4 regions of the Mycobacterium sp. NGS18 genome follow, and region 1 is predicted to be linked to each of the others. Evidence: riboswitches for the same ligand, from Rfam matches in the RefSeq annotation. Region 1 holds a riboswitch; each other region holds the start of a gene.
What was found. Region 1 has a riboswitch for cobalamin ahead of AC5Y31_RS18150 (magnesium chelatase subunit D family protein). Riboswitches for the same ligand answer to the same signal wherever they lie in the genome.
Positions count from the first base shown of each region.

Region 2: linked by a shared signal. The riboswitch ahead of AC5Y31_RS17360 (cobaltochelatase subunit CobN) and the one ahead of AC5Y31_RS18150 (magnesium chelatase subunit D family protein) in region 1 are both predicted to bind cobalamin.
Region 3: linked by a shared signal. The riboswitch ahead of metE (5-methyltetrahydropteroyltriglutamate--homocysteine S-methyltransferase) and the one ahead of AC5Y31_RS18150 (magnesium chelatase subunit D family protein) in region 1 are both predicted to bind cobalamin.
Region 4: linked by a shared signal. The riboswitch ahead of AC5Y31_RS17385 (PPE family protein) and the one ahead of AC5Y31_RS18150 (magnesium chelatase subunit D family protein) in region 1 are both predicted to bind cobalamin.

Region 1 is NZ_JCALEC010000011.1:2,444-8,404, reverse strand. It holds gene cbiE (precorrin-6y C5,15-methyltransferase (decarboxylating) subunit CbiE) at 1-795, opposite strand, end outside; gene AC5Y31_RS18155 (dienelactone hydrolase family protein) at 798-1,595, opposite strand; cobalamin riboswitch at 1,619-1,755, shown strand; gene AC5Y31_RS18150 (magnesium chelatase subunit D family protein) at 1,777-3,744, shown strand; gene cobO (cob(I)yrinic acid a,c-diamide adenosyltransferase) at 3,744-4,358, shown strand; gene cobBC (bifunctional hydrogenobyrinic acid a,c-diamide synthase/histidinol phosphate aminotransferase CobBC) at 4,352-5,961, shown strand, end outside.
Region 2 is NZ_JCALEC010000010.1:4,409-10,369, reverse strand. It holds gene AC5Y31_RS17365 (ABC transporter substrate-binding protein) at 1-1,069, opposite strand, end outside; cobalamin riboswitch at 1,107-1,285, opposite strand; cobalamin riboswitch at 1,305-1,425, shown strand; gene AC5Y31_RS17360 (cobaltochelatase subunit CobN) at 1,458-5,033, shown strand; gene cobF (precorrin-6A synthase (deacetylating)) at 5,030-5,767, shown strand; gene AC5Y31_RS17350 (cobyric acid synthase) at 5,767-5,961, shown strand, end outside.
Region 3 is NZ_JCALEC010000006.1:64,577-70,537, reverse strand. It holds gene AC5Y31_RS13405 (LLM class flavin-dependent oxidoreductase) at 1-858, opposite strand, end outside; gene AC5Y31_RS13400 (NAD(P)H-binding protein) at 967-1,740, shown strand; cobalamin riboswitch at 1,802-2,000, shown strand; gene metE (5-methyltetrahydropteroyltriglutamate--homocysteine S-methyltransferase) at 2,134-4,410, shown strand; gene AC5Y31_RS13390 (crotonase/enoyl-CoA hydratase family protein) at 4,518-5,396, shown strand; gene AC5Y31_RS13385 (DUF1801 domain-containing protein) at 5,436-5,825, opposite strand; gene AC5Y31_RS13380 (hypothetical protein) at 5,880-5,961, opposite strand, start outside.
Region 4 is NZ_JCALEC010000010.1:13,526-19,486, forward strand. It holds gene AC5Y31_RS17380 (DUF7676 family protein) at 1-419, shown strand, start outside; gene AC5Y31_RS17385 (PPE family protein) at 416-2,134, opposite strand; cobalamin riboswitch at 2,168-2,351, opposite strand; gene AC5Y31_RS17390 (PPE domain-containing protein) at 2,346-3,959, opposite strand; gene AC5Y31_RS17395 (NADP-dependent isocitrate dehydrogenase) at 4,260-5,961, opposite strand, start outside.

The DNA.
Region 1 (5,961 bases):
GATGCCGACGGATCCGGCGCCCGCGCCGACGTCCCACAGCAACTGTCCGGGCGCCGGTGCCAGTCGCGCCAGCGCGGCGGCCCGCAGGTCGCGTTTGGTGAGCTGCCCGTCGTGGTCGTAGGCCTGATCAGGTAAACCGGGCACCCATCCCCAGCCGGTCGGCAGCGGGCCGCCCAGCTCCAGGGCGACGATGTTGAGCCGCGGCACCGGGCCTTCTAAGGTCTCGGCGGTGCTGTCCAGCCGTGACTCGGCGTCGCCGCCCAGGTCACCGAGCACCGTCATCCGGCTTGCCCCGTAGCCGCGCGCGACCAGCAGGGCCGCCAGCTGCGCGGGCGTCGTCTCATCGGCAGAGAGCACCAGCACCCGCCGGCCCGGCGCGAGCTCGCGCAGCACCGCGTGGACGTCGCCGACCCTGATGACCGCGGCCGACTCGGCCGACCAGCCCAGCCGGGCCCGGGCCAGCGTCACCGAGGAGACCGCCGGGACCACCGCGACCCGCTCGGCGCCCAGCAGCTCGATCAGCGTGCTGCCCACCCCGGACAGCAGCGGATCACCGGAGGCCAGCGCAACCACCTGCCGGCCGGCCAGGCCGTCGACCAGCGCCGGCAACCCGGCCCGTAGCGGCGACGGCCAATCGTGGCGCTGCTGACCGGGTGATTCCGGCAGCATCGCCAGGTGGCGCGGCGCACCGATAACGGCATCGGCGGCCAGCACCCTCTCCCGCGCGGGTTCTGTCAGCCCGGCCCAGCCGTCGGCGCCGATACCGAGGACCACCAGGCGTTCGGCGGTGGGCACAGCTATGTCAACCGTTCGGTGAGGAACTGCACCACCCGCTTGCGCGCCTCGTAGGCGGGGTGCCCGTCGACCTCGCGGACCTGGTCGGTGAGCACCGAGTGCGCCATCCGGGACAGCCCGTCCGGATTGCCCGGCGAGGAGTCGATCTCGATCACCTCGAACGCGTCCCCGAGCCGGGCCTTCAGCGTCGCGAAGCGGTCACCGGGGGCCATCTTGTCCTCGCTGAACCGCAAGCCAAGCGCGCACAGCCCGTCGTTGGCGGCGCGGTCGGCGATCATCCCCAGCTCGACCTCGGAGAGCCCCGGATCGCGGCGCTGTTTGAGCGTCAGCGGGATCGGTACGGACGGCTGGCTGAGCACCGGCGCCAGCACGGCGTCGTCGACGGCGGCCGCCAGCGCAAAACCGCCGGTGAAGCACTGGCCGATCACCCCGACGCCTTTGCCGGGCGTCTTCTCGTTGAGGTCGCGGGCCAGCGCCCGCAGGAACTGGGTGACCGGACGTTGCTTGTCGGTGGCGAACGCGGCGAACTCCCGGGTCACGCAGGCACGGGCGATCGTGCTCAGCGCGTAGCCGGGTGTGATCGCCTTACCGGGTTGGCCGAATAATGACGGGATCGCCACGGTGAAGCCGTTGTCCACCAGGTGGTTTCCCAATCCGAGCACGCCGGGGTGCACTCCCGGGATCTCCGGTATCAGTACCACCCCGGGGCCACGCCCCTTGCGGTACACGTCGTGGGTGAAACCGCCGCCGGTGAACGGCGCTGGGACCCAGCCGGTCAGGTCTGCTTCGGGTGCAGTCATCTCTGAGTGTCCTTTCGGTTGGTGTTAGGGTATCGGCGCGAAGTGCCAGGGAAGTCGGTGTGACTCCGACGCAGGCCCGCTACGGTGTTCCGCGGCGCATTCCCGCTGATTGGGAAGCGCTTCGGTCAGTCCGAATACCGGCTTCGCGTTGCCAACACCGGGCATCACGAGCGGAGCCTCAATGCAACAGCTGTACCCCTTCCCTGCCGTCCTCGGCGGCGACCCGGACGCCCCGGGCGGCCTCGACGACATGGCGCTGGCGCTTGTCCTGAGCGCGATCTCCCCCAGCATCGGCGGCGTACTCATCCGCGGCGAGAAGGGCACCGCCAAGTCGACGCTGGTACGCGCGCTGGCCCAGGTGCTGCCGCCTATCGACGTGGTCGCCGACGACCGGTTCTCCTCCGATCCCGCCGAGGCCAACCCGCTGTCCCCCGACGGCCCGTTCCCCGCCGACGCCGCCGTGCAGACCCGCCCGGTGCGGCTGGTGGAGTTGCCGGTCGGCGCCACGGAGGACCGGGTGGTGGGGTCGATCCACCTGGAGCGGGCGCTGGGTGCCGGCGTGGTGGAGTTCGAGCCGGGGCTGCTGGCCCGGGCCAACCGCGGCATCCTCTACGTCGACGAGGTCAATCTGCTCGCCGACCACCTGGTGGACCTGCTGCTGGACGCGGCCGCGATGGGGCGACTGACCGTCGAACGCGACTCGGTGTCGGTCACCCACGCGGCACGCTTCGTGATCGTCGGGACGATGAACCCCGAGGAGGGCGAGCTGCGCCCACAGCTGCTCGACCGATTCGGGCTGACCGTTGAGGTTTCCGCGCCGCGCGATCCGGCGGTGCGCGCCGAGGCGGTACGCCGACGGTTGGCCTTCGACGCCGATCCCGAGGGTTTCGCGGCCGGGTACGCCGCGGCCGAGGAGCGGCTGCGCGCCCGGATTCACACTGCGCAGCAGCTGCTTTCGCGGGTGCTGCTCACCGACGCCGCGCTGGTCAAGATCGGCGAGATCTGCGCGGCGTTCGATGTGGACGGCCTGCGCGGCGACATCGTCTGCGCCCGCACCGCGGTCGCGCATGCGGCATGGCAGGGCCGCGACGCGGTCAACGTCGAGGATCTGCGGGTCGCCGCCCGGCTGGCGCTGCCGCATCGGCGGCGGCGCAAGCCGTTCGACGCCCCCGGTCTCGATGAAGCCGAACTCGACGAGCTGCTGCCTCAGGAGGATTCCGGTCCCGAGCCCGAGCCGGATCCGGACGGCCCACCGGAGGGCGGGAACGACGCCCCGCCACCCCCGGATGCGGGCGGGCCGGCGCCGGGTGGGTCCGGCTCCACCTCGACCGTCGGATCCGATTCCCCTTACCGCGCACGGTTTTTCACCGTCGACGGGGTCGGCGCGGGCCGCGCCGGGCGGCGCAGCCGGGCCCGCACCAGTTCCGGACGCCGGGTGGGCGCCACCGCCGCCGGCGCCACGGGCGGGCTGCACCTGCTGGAGACGCTGCGGGCCGCCGCGCCACATCAGGGCGCCCGCGGCCGGGTGGACGGCCGGATGATCCTGCAGGCCGGCGATCTACGCCGTGCCGTCCGGGAGGGCCGGGAGGCCAACCTGGTGCTGTTCGTGGTGGACACCTCCGGGTCGATGGCCGCCGCCGAGCGGATGCGGCACGTCAAGACCGCGATCTTGTCCTTGCTGCTGGACGCCTACCGGCGCCGGGACCGGGTGGCGGTGGTGACGTTTCGCGATACACGGGCCGAAGTGGTGCTGCCTGCGACCGGGTCGGTGGAGATCGCCGCGGTGCGCCTGGACGAGTTGCCCGCCGGCGGCCGCACCCCGCTGGCCGAGGGCCTGCTCGAAGCCGCCGAGCTGATCCGCCGGGAACGGCTACGCGAACCGGCGTGTCGCCCGCTGCTGGTGGTGCTGACCGACGGTCGGGCCACCGCCGGCGCCGATCCGGTCGAGCGGTCCCGCCAGGCCGCCGGACTGCTCGCATCACAGGGCTTTTCGGCGGTGGTGGTGGATTGCGAGAACGGCCGGATGCGGCTCGGGTTGGCACGCTCCCTGGCTGAGCGGCTGCGGGCCGAATACGTCCCGCTGCCGCAGGTGAGTGCCGAGGCGCTGACCGACATCGTTCGCGATGCCACCGGAAAGGGAGCTGCCTGATGCCGCAAGGACAACCGTTGACGGTGCCCGACGACAACCTGACCACCCGCCAGCGCCGCAACCGGCCGCTGCTGATGGTGCACACCGGCGACGGCAAGGGCAAGTCCACCGCCGCGTTCGGATTGGCGCTGCGCGGCTGGAATCAGGGCTTTCGGATCGGGGTGTTCCAGTTCGTGAAGTCCGCGAAATGGCGGGTCGGCGAGCAGGCGGTGCTGGAACGGCTCGGCGCCCTGCACGACGAGACCGGTGAGGGCGGCTCGGTGCAGTGGCACAAGATGGGTTCGGGCTGGTCGTGGAGCCGCAAATCCGGCAGCACCGAGGATCACGCCGGCGACGCACTGGCCGGCTGGACCGAGATCAAGCGCCGCCTTGCCGAGCAGACCCATGACCTCTACGTCCTCGACGAGTTCACCTACCCGATCGACTGGGGATGGGTGGACGTCGACGACGTGGTCGAGACGCTGCGCTCCCGGCCCGGCCACCAGCACGTCGTTATCACCGGCCGTCGCGCCCATCCGCGGCTGGTCGAGGCCGCCGACCTGGTCACCGAGATGACCAAGATCAAGCACCCGATGGACGCCGGCCAGAAGGGCCAGCGCGGGATCGAATGGTAAGTCTCCCCCGGATCGTGGTGGCCGCGCCCGCATCCGGGCACGGTAAGACCACCGTGGCGGTCGGGCTGATGGCGGCGCTAGCCGCACGCGAGCTGACCGTCAGCGGGCACAAGGTCGGCCCGGACTACATCGACCCGGGCTATCACGCCCTGGCCACCGGGCGCCCGGCCCGCAACCTGGATCCGGTGCTGGTCGGCACCGAGCGGATCGTGCCGCTGCTGCTGCATGGTGCTTCTGGCGCCGAGATCGCCGTGATCGAGGGCGTGATGGGGCTTTTCGACGGCCGGCTCGGCGCTGACGGCGAGGCCTCCACCGCTCACGTCGCGGCGTTGACCGCGTCCCCGGTGTTGCTGGTCGTCGACATCTCGCACGCGTCGCGCACCCACGCGGCGGTGGTGGCGGGCCTGGCCGGCTACGCCCCGGACGTGCGGGTGGCCGGCGTGATCCTCAACCAGGCCGGCAGCACCCGGCACGCCGATGAAGTCGTCGCCGCGTTGCGCCCCACCGGCATTCCGGTTCTGGGGGTGCTGCCCCGCGATGCGGGCGTGCGGGCCCCGTCTCGGCATCTCGGGCTGGTGCCGGCCGCCGAACGCGACGAGTCCGGTGCGATGCTCGACCGCCTGGCCGGGCTGATCGCGCAGCAGGTGGATCTCGACGCGGTGGTTGCCGTGGCGCGTCAGGCACCGGATCTGGTTGGCGCCGTGTGGGATCCGGCTGCGGAGGTGTGCGCCGGCTCTTCGGGCGCTCGCCCGGTGGTCGCTGTCGCCGGGGGGCGGGCCTTCACGTTCGGCTACACCGAGGCCTTCGAGCTGCTGCGCGCCGCGGGCTGCGAGGTAGTGCGCTTCGACCCGCTCACCGACTCCGGCCTGCCGGCCGGCACCGCGGGCATCTATCTGGGTGGCGGGTTCCCGGAGGTCTACGCCGCCGAGCTGGCCGCCAACACCGCGCTGGCCGGTGCGCTGCGGGCGGCGATCGCCGCGGGGGTGCCGACCGTCGCCGAATGCGGCGGGTTGGCCTACCTGTGCCGCAGTGTCGGCGAGGTGCCCGGGGTGGGTGCGCTGCCCGCCGCCGCCGAGATGTCGCCGCGCCTGACCCTGGGCTACCGGGATGCCGTCGCGCCGACTGATTCGCTGCTGGCGGAGGCCGGCTTGCGGGTGACCGGGCATGAATTCCACCGCACCGTCGTCACCTTCACCGGCCCGGTCGCCGCGGCCTGGCAGCTGCCGGACGGCCCGGACGGTATCGCCGGGCCGAGCCTGCACGCGTCGTACCTGCATACCCACTGGGCCGGATACCCGCAGCTGGCTCAGCGTTTCGCCGATGCCGTGCATCAGTTCACCGGCCCGGATCTGCACCATCACGGCGACACCGAAGCGCGGGCCGGGCTGGCGGATTTCGCGGTGAACGTCTACGTCGGGCCGCGGCCGGACTGGCTCGATGCCGCCCTGCATGCCTCGCTCGCCGACGCCGCGGCCTACCCGGACGCCGGCGCCGCCCGCGACGCGCTGGCCGCCCGGCACGGCGTCTCCCGCGACGAGTTGTTGCCCACCGCCGGCGCCTCCGAGGCCTTCGACCTGGTGGCCCGGCTCCGAGCGTGGCGGCG
Region 2 (5,961 bases), on a different contig from region 1:
CTGGGGTGATCGCCTTCGTGGCCGACCACACCTGCCCGGTGCGCACCGCGGTCAATTCGCCGTACCGGCTGTCCCGCGCCACCGCGTCGTCGACCGTTTTCCAGTCGTCGGTGACCAGCCATAGCGGCGCGCTTCCCGCGCGGGCGTAGACCGATTCGAAATTCAACTGCCGGTTCTCGGCGCCGCCGTCGGTCAGCCAGGGGTAGGTGCCGCCGGCGTCGGCGACCAGACGGCCGGCGTAGCTGGCCCCGGTGGGCATGGACCAGCTGCCCGAATACATGGTGCCGACCAACACGTCGACGGGCTTGGCCCGCGCGGCCTGCGCGGCCAGTGCGCGGTAGCGGTCGCGGATGGACTCATACACCTGCGCGGCCTGCCGTTCGGTGCCGGTCAGCGCGGCGAACACCTTGATCCATTCGGCCCGGCCCAGCGGGGTGGGCTCCAGCCATTCGGCGTCGGCGAGCACCGGGATGCCGGCCTGGCGTAGCTTGGGATGCCCGGGGTCGTCCATGCCCTCGGTGACTAGCACGTCGGGCCCGGCGGCCAGCACGGTTTCGATGTTGACCTGCCCTCCCGGGGCGTAGCCGACGGTTTCGTCGGCGTCGATGCGCTTGCGGATCTGCGGGTCGGCCACCGCGGCGGGGTTCGCCACCCCGGTGACCACCCCGGCCCGGTCGAGCTCGGTGATCATCGCCAGATGCGTCGTCGAACCCGAGTACAGGCTGTGCACCGGGACGGTGATCTGTTGGGCGCGGGCCAGTTCGCCGGTCAGCGCCGGGGCCGGGGCACCGCAGCGCACCAAGACATACGAGACCGGTTTGCCGCCGAGGTAGGGCCGGTGCACGGTCAGCACCTGGTAGCTGCGGTGGTAGTCGAGGCGGAAGTTGGTGGCCTCGGACAGCGTCGATTTGTCCGGAAAGTAGTCGGTGTGCGGGTCGAAGTCGGTGATGCAGTCCTGCCGGGCCGCCCCGTGGGTCGCGTGATTGGCCGAGCAGCCGACCAGCCCTGGGGCCAACGTCAGGGCCAGCGCTATGACCAGCGCAGGGACTACCCGCAGTGCACGGGACATGGGCGTGCATCAGCTTCCTCGGGGTACACCGCCCCGGTTCGCAGGACGCGATGACGTGAGTCTCCTGGCTCTCGGATCACTGTTCGCCTCGCCTTCCAGCCCCACCGGTTGCGGGCCGTGGCTGATGAGGGTCACTCCCCGATGACAGTGGCGGGACCGCACCGGATTCACACCGGCTTCCTCACTGTGTTGTCATCGCCTTACCGGCGACATTCTTGCACGGCGCTCTGCGCTAGGCTGGCCGCCGTCTCGTGGTGTCAGGAACCCGGTGGAATTCCGGGGCGGTTCCGCCACTGTGAGGGGCGCTGACAGGCACAGCTCCCCGAGCCAGATACGGCTGCGGGACATCCGACGACGAGGGGCGCGAACCCCTCAGGAGGCCCGGCTTATGCGGCGCATTGCGCTTCTGTCCACATCCGACACCGACCTGCTGTCCGCACGCGCCAGCGGGGCGGCCTACCGGCTGGGCAACCCGGCGCGCCAGGAGATCGAACCGCTGATCGATGGCGGCGTTGATGTCGTGGTGCTGCGCATCCTGGGTTCCTCGGCGGAGATCGCCGACGAACTGAAGTTGCTGCGCGCGACCGGTCTGCCGCTGGTGGTGCTCGGCGGGGAGCGCTCGCCCAACGCCGAGCTGATGGAGTGCTCGACGGTTCCGATCGGGCTGGCGGCCCAAGCGCACGCTTATCTCGCCGAGGGCGGGCCGGCCAACCTCGCCCAGCTGCACGCCTTCCTGTGCGACACGGTGCTTTTGACCGGGGAGGGTTTCGAGGAGCCGGCGGTGGTCCCGGAATGGGGGTATGGGTCTCGGGAGCCGGTTGAGGCACCCGATGCGGTGCGGGTCGGTGTGCTCTACTACCGGGCCCACGAGGTCAGCGGCAACGCGGGATTCGCGCACGCGCTGGCCGACGCGATCGATGCCACCGGCCGGGCGGTCGGGGTGCCGATCTTCGCCGCATCGCTGCGCAACGCCCCCGACGAGTTGTTCGCGGCATTGGGAACACTGGACGCGGTGGTGGTCTGCATGCTGGCGGCCGGCGGGGCGATCAACGCGACCGCGACCGTCAGCGCCGGCGACGACGACGGTGCGTGGGACATCGAAAAGATTGCCGCGCTGGACATTCCGGTCTTCCAGGGGTTGTGCTTGGCCTCGTCGCAGGCGGACTGGGCGGCCAACGACGACGGCGTCACCCCGCTGGATTCGGCCACCCAGATCGCGATCCCGGAATTCGACGGCCGGATCATCACCGTGCCGTTCTCGTTCAAGGAGATCGACGACGACGGGCTGCCGCACTACGCCGCCGACGCCGAACGCTGCGCCCGGGTGGCCGGTGTGGTGGTCAATCACGCTGTGTTACGGCGCATTCCGAACAGTCAGAAGAAGCTGGCGCTGGTGCTGTCGGCCTATCCGACCAAGCACTCCCGGGTCGGCAACGCGGTCGGTCTGGACACTCCGGCGTCGGCGGTGCGGCTGCTGCACCGGCTGGCCGACGCGGAGTATGACGTCGGCGACGGTTTCGGGGTACTGGGCATTGCTGACGAAACCGAGGCGGGGGATCGGCTGATCCACACCCTGATCGAGGCGGGCGGCCAGGATGAGGACTGGCTGACCGCGGTGCAGCTGACCGAGGCGCAGGTGCGGGTCACCGCGCAGCAGTACGCGCAGTGGACCGCGGAGCTGCCGGACTCGCTGCGCGAGGAGATGGCGCGGGCGTGGGGCCCCGCGCCGGGCAAGCTGTTCGTCAACGAGGCCGGCGAGATCGTGCTGGCCGCACTGCGATCCGGCAACATCGTGCTGATGATCCAGCCGCCGCGCGGCTTCGGGGAGAACCCGGTGGCGATCTATCATGACCCGGAGCTGCCACCCAGCCACCACTACCTGGCCGCATACCGTTGGCTGGCACACGGCTTCGGCGCGCACGCGGTGATCCACCTGGGCAAGCACGGCTCGATGGAATGGCTGCCCGGCAAGACCGCGGCGCTCTCTTCCGCGTGCGCGACCGACGCCATGATCGCCGACCTGCCGCTGATCTACCCGTTCCTGGTCAACGACCCGGGCGAGGGCGCGCAAGCCAAACGCCGCGCGCACGCCACCATCGTCGATCACCTGATCCCGCCGATGGCGCGCGCGGAGTCCTACGGCGACATCGCGCGGCTGGAGCAGTTGCTCGACGAGTACGGCAATATCGCCACCATGGATCCGGGCAAGCTGCCGGCGATCCGCGGCGAGATCTGGAATCTGATGCGCGCCGCGGAGATGCACCGCGATCTGGGCCTGGACGAGCGGCCCGAGGACGAGGAGTTCGACGACTTCCTGCTGCACGTCGACGGCTGGCTCTGCGAGATCAAGGACGCCCAGATCCGCGACGGGCTGCACGTGCTCGGCGGTGCCCCGACCGGTCCCGAGCGGGTGAACCTGGTGCTGGCGATCCTGCGCGCCCCGCAGGTGTGGGGCGGAGTGGACCACGCGGTGCCCGGGCTGCGGGCCGCGCTCGGCCTGAAAGACGACGCGGCGGGTTCGGCGGTCGATGAGATCGAGGAGCGCGCCCGGCACCTGGTCGAAGCCATGGAGTCGGCCGGCTGGGAGGCCGGAGCGGCCGATTCGCTGCATCCCGATCCCGAGGTACGCCGGGTGCTGAGATTCGCTGCCACCGAGGTGGTTCCGCGGCTGGCGGGTACGGCGGCCGAGCTGGACTCGGTGCTGCATGCGCTGGCCGGTGGCTTCGTGCGCCCAGGGCCATCCGGGTCGCCGCTGCGCGGCCTGGTCAACGTGCTGCCCACCGGACGCAACTTCTACACCGTCGACCCGCGGGCGGTGCCGTCGCGGCTGGCCTGGCAGACCGGGCAGGCGATGGCGGACTCGCTGGTGCGGCGCTACCTCGATGACACCGGCCGCTACCCGGAGTCGGTGGGATTGTCGGTGTGGGGCACCTCGGCGATGCGCACGTCAGGCGACGATGTCGCCGAAGTGCTGGCGCTGCTCGGGGTGCGGCCCGACTGGGACGAGGCCTCCCGGCGGGTGTCCGGGCTCGAGGTGATCTCGACCGAAGAGCTCGGCCGGCCCAGAATTGATGTGACGGTGCGGATCTCGGGCTTCTTCCGAGACGCCTTCCCGCACGTGGTGACCATGCTCGACGACGCCGTGCAGATGGTGGCGACCCTCGATGAGCCGGACGATCAGAACTTCGTCGCCGCTCACGCCCGCGCCGACCTGGCCTCCCACGGCGACCTGCGCCGGGCCACCACCCGGGTCTTCGGTTCCGCGCCGGGCTCCTATGGCGCCGGCATTTTGCAGGTGATCGAATCCGGCACCTGGCGCGACGACAAGGACCTGGCCGAGGTCTACACCGCCTGGGGTGGATTCGCCTACGGCCGTGGGCTGGACGGTGCTGCGGCCGCCGATGACATGCGCACCAACTACCGCCGGATCAAGGTGGCCGCGAAGAACATCGACACCCGCGAGCACGACATCGCCGACTCCGACGACTACTTCGTCTACCACGGTGGCATGATCGCCACGGTGCGGGCGCTGTCCGGCTCCGACCCGAAAGCCTATGTGGGCGACTCGACGTCAACCGATGCCGTGCGCACCCGCACCCTGGCCGAGGAGACCGCCCGGGTGTTTCGGGCCCGGGTGGTCAACCCGCGCTGGATCTCCGCGATGCGCCGGCACGGCTACAAGGGCGCGTTCGAACTGGCTGCCACCGTCGACTACCTGTTCGGCTTCGACGCCACCGCCGGGGTGGTGCATGACTGGATGTATGAGAAGCTCGCCGCCGAGTACGTGCTCGATCCGACCACCCGCGAGTTCCTCGACAAGTCCAATCCTTGGGCGCTGCAGGGCATCGTGGAGCGGCTGAAGGAGGCCGCCGACCGGGGGCTGTGGGCGGAGCCTGATCCGGAGACCATGGCAGCATTGCAACAGGCCTACCTGGAGGTCGAAGGCGACCTGGAGGACCGGTGAAGGTTTGGATTCTCGGCATCGGGATGGGCCCGCGGCACGTCACGCCCGAGGTGGCCGACGCGCTGCGGTCGGTCGACTATGTGTTGGCCGCCGAGAAGGGAGCCGAGGACGGCCTGCTGGCGTTGCGGCGGACTGTCGTCGACGCCTATGCCGAGTCGGTGCCGATCGTCACGGTCTCGGACCCTGCGCGCGACCGGTCAGCGGATCTGAGCGGACCGGGCTACGCGGGGGCCGTGGCCGACTGGCATGCGGCCCGGGCGCAGCGCTACGCCGATGTCTTACGGGAACGGGGAGGCACCGCAGCCTTCCTGGTCTGGGGCGACCCGGCGCTCTATGACTCGACCATCCGCGTTGTTCAGCAGGTGAAAGCCCTTGGCGTAGAACTAGAGTACGACGTGCTGCCGGGCATCAGCGCCCCGCAACTGCTGGCCGCCCGGCATCGGATCGTGCTGCACGAGGTGGGCCGGCCGGTGCACATCACCACCGGGCGGCGGTTGGGCGAGGCGATCGCCGCGGGGCAGGACAACATCGTCGCAATGCTCAACCCCGATGGGCTGGACCTTTCCGTGGTGGCGGATTGGACGATCTGGTGGGGCGCCAACCTCGGTGCGGCGGGGGAGCGCTTGGTGCGTGGCCGGGTCGGCGACGTCGTCGGCGAGATTGCGGCCGCCCGCCGTGCGGCGAAAGCCGAAGCGGGCTGGGTGATGGACGTATTCCTGGTACGCAGGCCCTGATGGCGGGGCTGCTGATCGCCGGGACCACCAGCGACGCCGGCAAGACCGTGGTCACCACCGGGCTGTGCCGGGCGCTGGCACGCCGCGGGGTAAGAGTGGCACCGTACAAGGCGCAGAACATGTCGAACAACTCGATGGTGGTTGTCGGTGCGGATGGCCTCGGCACCGAAATCGGCCGGGCGCAATGGATTCAG
Region 3 (5,961 bases), on a different contig from region 1:
CTCGACGGCCTCCCCGATGGTGAAGATGCGGTACGGCCCGGGTGCTTCCCGCAGTTCCGTCACGCTGGCGGCCCGCGAGATGCTCGCTACGCTCTCATCTCCGTGCCGGTAGCCGGCGGCGGTGACGGCATCGTGGAGCAGGTACGGTCCGAGTTCGCCCCAAGCCTTATCCACGTCGTCTGCAACGAAGACGGTCGTCGGCGCGTCAGGCTCGGGGAACTGGGCCGGACCAGGCTCATGGCCGTGCTCCCGGCACTGCGATTCGTAAAAATCTTTCAGGCCAGCCGGATTCGCCTGAGCGAGAAATCCCAGACCGTGCCGGGCGGCACGGACGGCCGCCGCCGCGCTGCCGCCGGCGATCATGATGTGCGGGCCACCCGGTGTCACACCGGCCGGGGTCACATGGATTCGGCGGCCCTCATAGCGGACCGGCTCACCGCGCAACAGCGCCAGCAGCAGGCTCAACTTCTCATCGGCCAGCGTTCCGCGGGTGCCGATTTCGATGCCGAAGTGCTCGTACTCCTGCGCGCGGTGACCGAGTCCGAAGGCATAGGCGACGCGCCCATTGCTGATGATGTCGAGCACGCTCATGTCTTCGGCCAGCCGGACCGGATCCCAGAACGGCAGGACCACCGCGGCGAGCATGATCCTCAATGCCTCGGTGCGGGCGGCGATGGCCGTAGCCAGCACCAGTGGCGACGGCAGGTGATTGTCCTCGGTGCCGTGATGCTCGGACAGCACCGCGGCGATCGCACCGCGGGTCTCGGCCCAGGCGCACATTTCGATGGCCGCGGCGTACAGCTCAGCGCGGGGTGCAGCCGACACCGGCGCCCGCATGTCGAAGCGAAGCGTGAACATGTGCCGGCAACTCCTTCGGGCGTCCGGCCGACTATAACCTAATATTTGTTCTCATACCCATGAACGGACCGAGCGCGCCGTACGCCGGCCACATGTACGGTCGAAGCCATGGCGCGCATTGTGATCATCGGCGGCCACGGCAAGGTCGCCCTGCTACTCAGCCGCATCCTGACCGAACCCGGCGGTTCAGCGAGGCTCGACGAAGGAGAGGCGAAGCTGGGACCGCCGCATGAACCGAGCGGTTCAGCGAGGCTCGACGAAGGAGAGGCGAAGCTGGGACCGCCGCATGAACCCGGCCACGAGGTCAGTTCGGTGTTCCGCAATCCCGACCACTCCGAGGAGGTCGCGGTGACGGGGGCGATTCCGGTGGTGGCCGACATCGAGCAACTCGACACCGCCGCGCTGGCCGACCTGTTGGCCGGCCACGATGCGGTGGTGTTCTCCGCCGGCGCCGGTGGTGGCGACCCGGCCCGCACCTACGCCGTCGACCGCGACGCCGCCATCCGCACCATCGACGCCGCCGCGCAAGCCGGCATCCGGCGCTTTGTGATGGTGTCCTACTTCGGCGCCGGTCCTGATCACGGCGTGGCGGAAGACGATCCGTTCTACCCGTACGCGCAGGCCAAGGCGGCCGCCGACGCCCATCTGCGGGCTACCGATCTGGACTGGACGGTGCTGGGGCCGAGTCGGCTGACCCTGGAGCCGGCGACCGGCCGGATCGATATCGGCCCGCACACCGGCAAAGGTGAGGTGTCCCGGGGCAATGTCGCGCTGGTGACCGCGACCTGCCTGACCGGCACCTCGACGATTCGCCGCACCATCGAGTTCAACGACGGGCAGGCGCCCATCCCGGAGGCTCTGGCAGCCCTTCAGGGCGATTGACGGGTAACGTCGACCACGCAACTGGTTTGCCGACATCGCCGGTAGTAGTGGCGCCGTTGGCATCGAGCGCGACGCGGTTTTCCGTGGAGCGCGAGAGGGAACCCGGTGAGAGTCCGGGACTGTCCCGCAGCGGTATGCAGGAACGACCGCCGTCAAAGGCACTGGTCAGGGGTTCGCCCGCGACTGGGAAGCGACGGCCACTAGGAGCACCCCGGTGCGCGCCTGCGAGTCCGAAGACGTGCCTGTTGTGTCGAGCGCGCCGCGCCCGGCGGATCAACGCCTCGCGGAATGGGCGTCTGGTTTTTCAGCGTTATAGTGCGTTAAATTGCACGGAACCGGATTGGCTGGACGACCGCCGGCGGAGACCCACCCTCTGGATCAAAGGATCGCATCGTGACCGTTCAACCCTTTACCGCCACCGTTCTCGGATCTCCGCGAATCGGGCCGCGCCGCGAACTCAAGCGCGCCACCGAGAGTTACTGGGCCGGCCGGATAGGACAAGACGAACTGAAGAAGGTCGCTGCCGGCCTGCGCCGCGACACCTGGGCACAGTTGGTCGCCGCTGGTCTGGACTCGGTGCCGGTGAACACGTTCTCCTATTACGACCAGATGCTCGACACCGCGGTGCTGCTCGGTGCGCTCCCGCAGCGGGTCGCCGGGGTGGCCGACGAGCTGGACCGTTACTTTGCCGCCGCACGGGGCAACTCCGAGATCGCCCCGCTGGAGATGACGAAGTGGTTCGACACCAACTACCACTACATCGTTCCGGAGATCGGCCCGGACACCAAGTTCGCGCTGAATCCGGCCAAGGTGCTCGCTGAGTTCAAAGAGGCTGCCGAGCAAGGGGTTCCGGCTCGCCCGGTGATCATCGGTCCCATCACCTTCCTGCAGCTGAGCAAGGCGGTCGACGGTGCGCCGGCGCCGATCTTCCGCCTCGACGAGCTGACCGACGTCTACGCCGAGCTGCTTTCCAAGCTGGCCGAAGCCGGGGCCGAGTGGGTGCAGATCGACGAGCCGGTGTTGGTGACGGACGGCGCCCCGGACGCCCCGGCGCTGGCCGAACAGGTCTACAGCCGCCTCGCCGGTGTGGCGGGCCGGCCGGCGATCTTCGTCGCCACCTACTTCGGCGACCCGGGCGGTGCGCTGGCCGCGCTGGCCCGGACCCCGGTCGAGGCGATCGGCGTGGACCTGGTCTACGGCTCGGTGGACTCGGTGGCCGCAGTTCCGGAGTTGGCCTCCAAGACCCTGGTCGCCGGTGTCGTCGACGGCCGCAACATCTGGCGCACCGACCTGGAGGCCGCGCTGGCGAAGCTGGCGACCGTGCGGGGGTCGGCGGCTGCGGTGGCGGTATCCACGTCGTGCTCGACGCTGCATGTCCCCTACTCGCTGGCGTATGAGGCCGATTCGGCGCTGGACGACAACCTGCGCAGCTGGCTGGCATTCGGCGCCGAGAAGGTGACCGAAGTGGCCGTCTTGTCTCGGGCCCTGGCCGAGGGCCGCGACGCCGTAGCCGACGAGATCGCCGCATCCCAGGCCGCGGTGGCCTCGCGCAAGTCCGACCCGCGGCTGAACAACGCCGACGTGCGTGGCCGGATCGCGACGATCACCGCGGCCGGCGCGCACCGCGGCAGCGCCGAGGCCCGGCGTGCCGCTCAGGACGAGCGGCTGCATCTGCCGCCGCTGCCGACCACCACCATCGGGTCGTTCCCGCAGACCGTCGACATCCGCAAGGCCCGGGCCGCGCTGCTCGCCGGTGAGATCGACAGGGGCGAGTACACCCGCCGGATGAAGGCCGAGATCGCCGATGTCATCAAACTGCAGGAGCAGCTGGGCCTCGACGTGTTGGTGCACGGCGAGCCGGAGCGCAACGACATGGTGCAGTACTTCGCCGAGCAACTGGAGGGCTTCTTCGCCACCGCCAACGGCTGGGTGCAGTCCTACGGCAGCCGGTGCGTGCGGCCGCCGGTGCTCTTCGGCGACGTCTTCCGTCCGCATCCGATGACGGTGGAGTGGGCCACCTACGCCCAGTCACTGACCGACAAGCCGGTCAAGGGCATGCTCACCGGCCCGGTGACCATCCTGGCGTGGTCGTTCGTCCGCGACGACCAGCCGCTGGCCGACACCGCCAACCAGGTGGCGCTGGCCATCCGCGACGAGACCGTGGATCTGGAGAAAGCCGGCATCGCGGTGATCCAGGTCGATGAGCCCGCGCTGCGCGAGTTACTGCCGCTACGCAAGGCCGACCAGGACGCCTACCTGAACTGGGCGGTCGGCGCCTTCCGGCTGTCGACGTCGGGGGTGAGCGACGCGACCCAGATCCACACCCACCTGTGCTACTCGGAGTTCGGCGAGGTGATCGGTGCGATCGCCGACCTCGACGCCGACGTCACCTCCCTCGAGGCGGCACGCTCGCACATGGAGGTGCTCGACGACCTCAACGCGATCGGCTTCTCCAACGGGGTGGGGCCGGGCGTCTACGACATCCACTCGCCACGGGTGCCCAGCACCGACGAGATGGCCACCTCGCTGCGGGAAGCCCTTGACGCGGTTCCAGCGCAACGACTCTGGGTGAACCCGGACTGCGGCCTGAAGACCCGCAAGACCGATGAAGTGACCGCCTCGCTGGCCAACCTGGTCGCCGCGGCCAAGCAGGCCCGCGCCGGAGTCTAGGTCCGTCCCTCTGCGCGAGCAGACGTGAAAGCCCCTTTTTCCGGCCGGTTTTAGGGGCTTTCGCGTCTGCTCGCGGCTCAGATCGGGACCGTCGCTAGTCTCGAGCCATGGACTTCAACACGATCCGCCACGAGGTCGAAGACGGCATCCTCACCGTGTACCTGAACCGACCGGACAACCTCAACGCCTTCACCGTCGAGATGGCCGAGGAGCTGGAGCGCACCTTCGTCGAGGTCAACGACGACGACGGCGTCCGCGCGGTGATCGTCACCGGTGAGGGGCGGGCGTTCTGCGCGGGCATGGACCTGTCCAGCTCGGGCAACGTGTTCGGCCTCGACGAGTCGAAGACACCGTCCCTGGCCGACATGGCCGACCTCGACGATCCGGAGCTGGCCCGGGTGCGCGACACCGGCGGGCGGGTGACGCTGGCGATCTACGGCTGCCGCAAACCGGTGATCGCCGCGGTCAACGGTGCCGCGGTCGGGATCGGCGCCACCATGATGCTGGCGATGGACGCCCGGCTGTTCTCCACCAAGGCCCGGTTCGGGCTGGTGTTCGGCAAGCTCGGTATCACCCCGGAAGCCTGCTCGACCTGGTTCCTGCCCCGGATCGTCGGGGTGCCAACGGCTTTGGACCTCCTCTACCGCGCCGACATCCTGGACGCGGAGGGCGCGCGCGCCTGCGGGATCGCCCAGTCGCTGCACGAGCCGGACGTGCTGCTGGCGCAGGCGCGAGAGCTGGCCGATGCCTGGACCAAGGGCCGCTCGCCGGTGTCGTTCGCGCTGATCCGCCAGATGCTCTACCGCAACTCCGCGCAGCCCGACCCGGTGGACGCGCACCGGGTCGATTCGCTGGCGATGTTCTACACCAGCATCGGCGACGGGGCCGACGGGGTGCGGGCCTTCCTGGAGAAGCGTGACCCGCAGTTCACCTCCCGGGCCTCGGCGATGCCGCCGTTCTACGGCGAGTGGGTGCCGCGCGGGTAAGCCCCGCCGGCGGTGATCGCCGAGGCATCCAGTGTTACGTCATTGCGCGTTGAGTTCGGCGGCTGCGCGGACGAGGGCCGCGAAGGCCTTCGCGTCCAGGGTGTCGCCTTCCAGGAGGTCGATCGCACGCCGGGTGTTGCCGTTGAGGCTGGCGTTGAACAGTCCGGTCGGGTCGGGCAGCGAGGCTCCCTTGGCGAAGGTGAGCTTGACCTTCTCCCGGTAGGTCTCTCCGGTGCAGATGATCCCGTCCTGGTACCACGTGGGCACACCGCGCCATTTCCACTGTTCCACCACGGCGGGCAGCGTCGTGGTGATCACTTCGCGGATGGTGGCCAGCAGCTCACCGCGCCAGTCGGCCAATTCGGCGATGCGGCCGTCGATCAGAGCTGACGGATCATCGCTGTTGACCGTGCGCTTCTCGGATGCCATATGTGCGCTCCTCGATACGAGTACCTGAAATCTGATGATGCCGGATTCACGGTCTCACGCCTCGGGCAGCTCGGCGAACCGCTTCTTGACATCGTTGTACCAGCCCATCGCCTTCATGGGGCGGCGCCAGCGGCCC
Region 4 (5,961 bases), on a different contig from region 1:
TCATCATGCAGGGCGCCGCCTGGGAGGTGGCCGCTCCCAACGCACCGCGCAAGATCGCGATGCTCGACGGTTATGCCACTGTCGATTTCGGCCGCTGGCACTTCCACCTGTGCATCGGCAAACACCGGGCCAGCGGCTCGGAGCTGGGCCGGATTCGCCGCTGCACCCGCGCCGAGCTGTACCGGCGGATCGGCAAGGACGGCAACCCGATGTCGTGGGGGGTGCGGCTCTACAACGGCCGCGATGAGCAGATGATGACGTTGATGCTGCCGAACCCGTTCCTCACCAACGACCAGCAGATGCGCGAGGAGCCCGAGTGGGGCCAGCTCGAGCTGTGGGACAAGCTGCGGGACAAGTATCTGGGCCTGGGCCCGGATCCGTTGGACCGCAGCGGGAATCGGATTCGCTGCGGCGGCTAACCCGGGTCACCCGGCCAGGTGTTGGGCATCATCGGGCTGACCGCGCCGCCGCCGAACCCGTCGTCGGCCAGCGCGGTCAGTCCGGCCGGGCGAGCGCCGGCCACCCGGTGCGATCCGCCGGCGAAGCCGCCGGCGCCCCGCTGCGAAGCAGTCGCCATAGCCGGCTCGGGCTCGAGATCCATGTACTCGTGCCCGCGCCCCAACATGCCGACCTTCGCCTTGCGCCGACGCCGCTGGGGCGCAGCCTGTTCCGCCGCCTCGGCTGCCGGAACGTCGGCGCTGTCCGGTTTCGGCACCGACTTCTTGCGGGCGCCGGTCCCCGAGGCCCGTCGCGCACCCATGTCCAGGCCGCCGACCAGGTACATGTAGGCCGGCATGGTCACCGACGGCGGGCCCGCCGGGGTCGGCGGCGGCGCTCCGGGCGGCGGAGCGGCGGTCACAGCCGGCGCCGCAGCGGGCGCCGGAGCCGGAGCCGGAGCCGGAGCCGGCGCGGGGGCCGGTGCAGGCGCCGGCGGCTGGGCCATCGCCAGTGCGGGTGAGGGCGGCGGAGCCGGGGGCGGCGGGACCGCGGCAGCCAGGTGGTGCGCCATCGCCCCGATCCCCAGGCCGCCGAGTACTCCCGCCGGAGCCAGCACGGCCGAGCCGGCCAGCACCGGCAGCAGCGCCGGGATCAGCACCGTCTGGGTGAGCAGGTAGTTGAGCGCCTGGACCGTGTTACCGATTGTGGCGCCGACGATCTCGACCATGGCCAACGGGATGACCAGACCGAGGCCCTGCGGGTTGAACAGGGCCGTGTACATGATCGCCAGCAGGTCGTCGATGATCACGATGCTGGTGAACGCGATGTAGGAACCCGGATCCAGCGGCACCGACAGGATGTAGGCCAGGTACGCCGGATTGAGGTAGCTCAGCGGATTGCCGGTCCAGCCCAACCACGATCCCGGTACCCCGGCCGGCGGCAGCCACGACGATCCGGAGAGGCTGGCGAACCACTGGGCCAGCGGGTCGGCGATGTCGGTGAACCCGATCTTCTCGAAGAACGCCAACAACTCCGCATACAGCGGGTATTGGCCGCTGTCGGGATAAGGCGGGCTGGGGACGAGTCCTTCGAGCCATTTCGCGAAGTCGAGGAACCACTGCGGCGGCTGGGGCGGAGTCGCATCGGCGCTTCCCGCCGTCTTGAGCACCGCGGGCGCCGGTTCGGTCTGCGGCGTCGATGCCACCGCGGTGGCCGCTGTCGCCTGGTAGGCGGTCATCACGGTGGCGGCCTGCGCCCACATCCGGGCGTAGTCGGCTTCGTTCAGCGCGATCGGAATCGTGTTGACGCCAAAGAAATTGGTGCCCACCAGCACCGCGTGGGTGACATGGTTGGCCGCCAGTTCGGCCATCGTCGGCATCGCTGCCAGTGCGCTGCTGTAGGCGGCGGCCGCGGTCTGCTGCTGGACGGCGGTAGCGGCCGCATCACCCCCGGCGCGCACCAACCACGCCAGGTACGGCGCGTTGGCGGCCATGAACGACTCTGCCGACGGGCCCTGCCACGCGCCGGCCTGGACAGCGGCCAACAGTGTGGTCAGTTCGTCGGCGATCGCCGCGTACTCAACGGATAACGAGGTCCAAGCCGCCGCGGAGGCAAGCAGCGGGCCGGCACCGGGACCGGCGGACAACAGGGACGAATGGATCTCAGGAGGCGACGCCACCCAGATAGGCGCGGTCAAAGTGATCAGCTCTCTCGGGGTACACCGCCCCGGGTCGCAGGATGCGACGACGTGAGTGTCCTGACTCTCGGATCAACGCTCGCCTCGCCTTCCAACTCCGCAAAGAGCCGTGGCTGTTGAGGGTCGCTCCCCGATCACAGTGGCGGGACCGTGCCGGATTTACACCGGCTTCCTGCACCGTCGTTGCCTTACCGGCGCATTATCGCACGCGTCAAGGCATCTGCTCGCGCTGCGCCCGGGTCCAGGTGCCCGGCGTCATCGGGATGATGGCGCCGCCGCCGAACGCATCCCCGGCCAGGGCGGTGAGTCCGCTGGGCAGCACGTCCGCCGGGCCCGCAGCGCTCGCGGCGTCTTCCAGATCCATGTATTCATAACCGCGGCCCAGCATGTCGGCCTTCGCCTTGCGGCGCCGGCGGGCCTTGGCCGGCTCCTCTGCGGCGGCCGCCGGGGCGGGCACCTCGGCGGCGTCGGGCTCGGGCGCTTTGCGGCGGCAGGCGCTGGTGCCCGCCGCGCGACGGGCCTGCTGGCCCAGGCCGGCAACCAGGTACATCGACGACATGCCGTCCACCGGGGTCAGCGGCGGGGCGGGCGGCGGCGGTGGCGCCCCCGGCGCGGCAGGCGCCGGGGCCGGCGCGGGGGCCGGGGCCGGGGCAGGAGCCGGGGCGGGCGCCGGGACCGGTGGCGTGGGCGCCACCGTCAGACCGGCGAACGGCGGCGGCGCCGGGATCAGCGGCACCGGCACGGCGTGCAGGGCGGCCAGACCGGACAGCCCCGCCAGCCCGGCCAGCGGCGCCACGGCCAGCGGCGCCAGCGCCGCGGTCATCATCGGCAGCATGACCGGGATCAGCACGAGGGCCTGCTCCAGCAGCGTTTTGAGCAGGGCGATCACGTCGGTGATGATGGTGCCGATCGCCTCCACGGCGGTGAACAACAGCGTCGCGGCGATGGTGCCCGGGTTGCCGGAGGCGAACGCCGCGGTGAGGTCGGCGGCGATGAAGGCGAACGTCTGCGACAGGTAGGCGGCGAACGACCCGAAGTCCATCGGGTAGCCCAGCGCGAACGCGATGTTGTAGGGGCTGAAGAAGCTCAGCGGGTTGCCCAGGACGGGCAGCCAGGGATCGAAGCCGGCGAAAATCGACTGGAAGTAAGGGTTGGCCGCCAGTTCGTTGATCATCGGCTGCAACACATTGTTGTAGAAATCGGTGTAGCCGCTGTTCTGCAGCCACTCCATGATGTCGTTCTGCCGGTCCGGCGGCAGCTGCGGTTGGCTGGCGTCGGCCGATTCGGCCTTGACGATCTGCGGCGCCGCCACCGTCTGCGGACTCGATGCCACCGCCCCTCCGGCGACAGCCTGATAGGTGGACATCACCGCGGCGGCCTGGAACCACATCCGGCCGTAGTCGGCCTCATTCAGCGCGATCGGGATGGTGTTGACACCGAAGAAGTTGGTGCCCACCAGCACCGCGTGGGTGGCGTGATTGGCCGCCAGCTCCGCCAGCGTCGGCATCGCCGCCAATGCGCTGCTGTAGGCGGTCGCCGCGGTCTGCTGCTGCGCGGCCATCGCCGCCCCGGCGGCACCGGCCTGGATCAGCCAGGCCAGATACGGCGCATTGGCCGCCACATACGCCTCAGCGGACGGGCCCTGCCACGCCCCGGTCTGCACCGCAGCCAGCAGCCCCGCCAGTTCGTCGGCAATCTCGGCGTACTCGGTGCTCAGCGCGATCCACGCCGCCGCCGACGCCAACAGCGGACCGGGACCGGGGCCGGCCGACAGCAATGTGGAATGGACTTCCGGTGGAGACGCTATCCAAATCGGCGTCGTCACGGTTGCCAGCTCTCTGGGGTCCCCGCCCCGAATCGCAGGATGCGACGACGTGAGTATCTGGCTCTCGGGGTGAATTCACGCCCGATCACAGTGGCGGGACCGCTCCGGAATTGAAGCGGCGGTCCCAGCTTCGGCTCGCCTTCGCCGACCCTTGGGGCCAACTCCGACGAGCCTCGCTGAACCGCCGGATTCGCACCGGCTTCCTACATCGTCATCGCCTTACCGGCGCATTGTCGCACGTCGCGCGTTAGCAAAACCCGCCGAGCGTGAAATTGTCTTCACGTTCGCGGGGAGGGCGTGTCAGGCCTTGCCGTCGATCGCGGCGTTCAGCGTCGGGCTGGGCCGCATCACCGCCGCCGTCATGTCGTAGTCCGGCGCGTAGTAGCCGCCGATGTCCACCGGCTTGCCCTGCACCACGGTCAGCTCGTCGAGAATGACGTCCTGGTTCTTGTCGAGGGCGTCGGCCACCGCGGCGAAGTGCTTGGCCAGCTCGGGGACCTCGGTCTGCGCGGCGAGTTCCTCCGCCCAGTATTTGGCGAGGAAGTACTGGCTGCCGCGGTTGTCCAGCTCACCGGTCTTGCGCGACGGGCTCTTGTTGGCGTCGAGCAGTTTGCCGATCGCCGCGTCCAGCGTCGCCCCCAGGACCTTGGCGCCCACATTGTCGGCCTTGACGCCCAGGTCGTCGAAACTGGCTGCCAGCGCCAGGAATTCGCCGAGCGAGTCCCAGCGCAGGTGGTTCTCCTCCACCAGCTGCTTGACGTGCTTGGGCGCCGAACCGCCCGCGCCGGTTTCATACATGCCGCCGCCGGCCATCAGCGGCACGATCGACAGCATCTTGGCGCTGGTGCCCAGCTCCAGAATCGGGAACAGGTCGGTGAGGTAGTCGCGCAGGATGTTGCCGGTGGCGGCGATGGTGTCCTGGCCGCGGATCAGCCGCTCCAGGGTGTAGCGCATGGCCCACACCTGCGGCATGATCTGGATCTCCAGGCCCTCGGTGTCGCTCTCGGCCAGGTAGGCCTTGACCTTCTTGCGCAGCTCCGCCTCGTGCGGACGCTCGGTGTCGAGCCAGAACACCACCGTCATGCCCGAGGCCCGGGCCCGCTGGACGGCCAGCTTCACCCAGTCCTGGATGGCGGCGTCGGTGACCCGGCACAGCCGCCAGATGTCGCCGGCTTCCACGTTCTGGGTCAGCAGCACCTCACCGGTGGCCAAATCGACGATGTCGGCGACACCGGCCTCGGGCACCTCGAACGTCTTGTCGTGGCTGCCGTACTCCTCGGCCTTCTGCGCCATCAACCCGACGTTGGGCACGGTTCCCATGGTGGCCGGGTCGAATTGGCCGTGCGTCTTGCAGAAGTTGATCAGCTCCTGATAGATGCGGGCGAAGGTCGACTCGGGGTTGACGGCCTTGGTGTCCTTCTGCCGCCCGTCGGCGCCGTACATCTTGCCGCCGGCCCGGATCATCGCCGGCATCGAGGCGTCCACGATCACATCCGAGGGTGAGTGGAAGTTGGTGATGCCGTTGGCCGAATCCACCATCGCCAGCTCGGGGCGATGCTCGTGGCAGGCGTGCATGTCCTCGATGATCTCCTCGCGTTGCGAGGCCGGCAGCGTCTCGATCTTGCTGTAGAGGTCGGACAGGCCGTTGTTGACGTTGACACCCAAGTCGTCGAAGAGCTTCTGGTGCTTGGCGAATGCGTCCTTGTAGAACACCTTGATGGCGTGACCGAACACGATCGGGTGGCTGACCTTCATCATGGTCGCCTTGACGTGCAGGGAGAACATCACGCCGGTCTTGCGGGCGTCCTCCATCTCCGCTTCGTAGAACTCGCGCAGCGCGGCCACACTCATGAACATCGAGTCGATGATGTCGCCGGCCAGCAGCGGCACCTTCTCCTTGAGCACAATCGTCTTGCCGCTCTTGGTCTTCAGCTCCATCTTGATGTCGCGGTCGCGGTCCAGCGTCATCGACTTCTCGCCGTGGTAGAAGTCACCGCCGCGC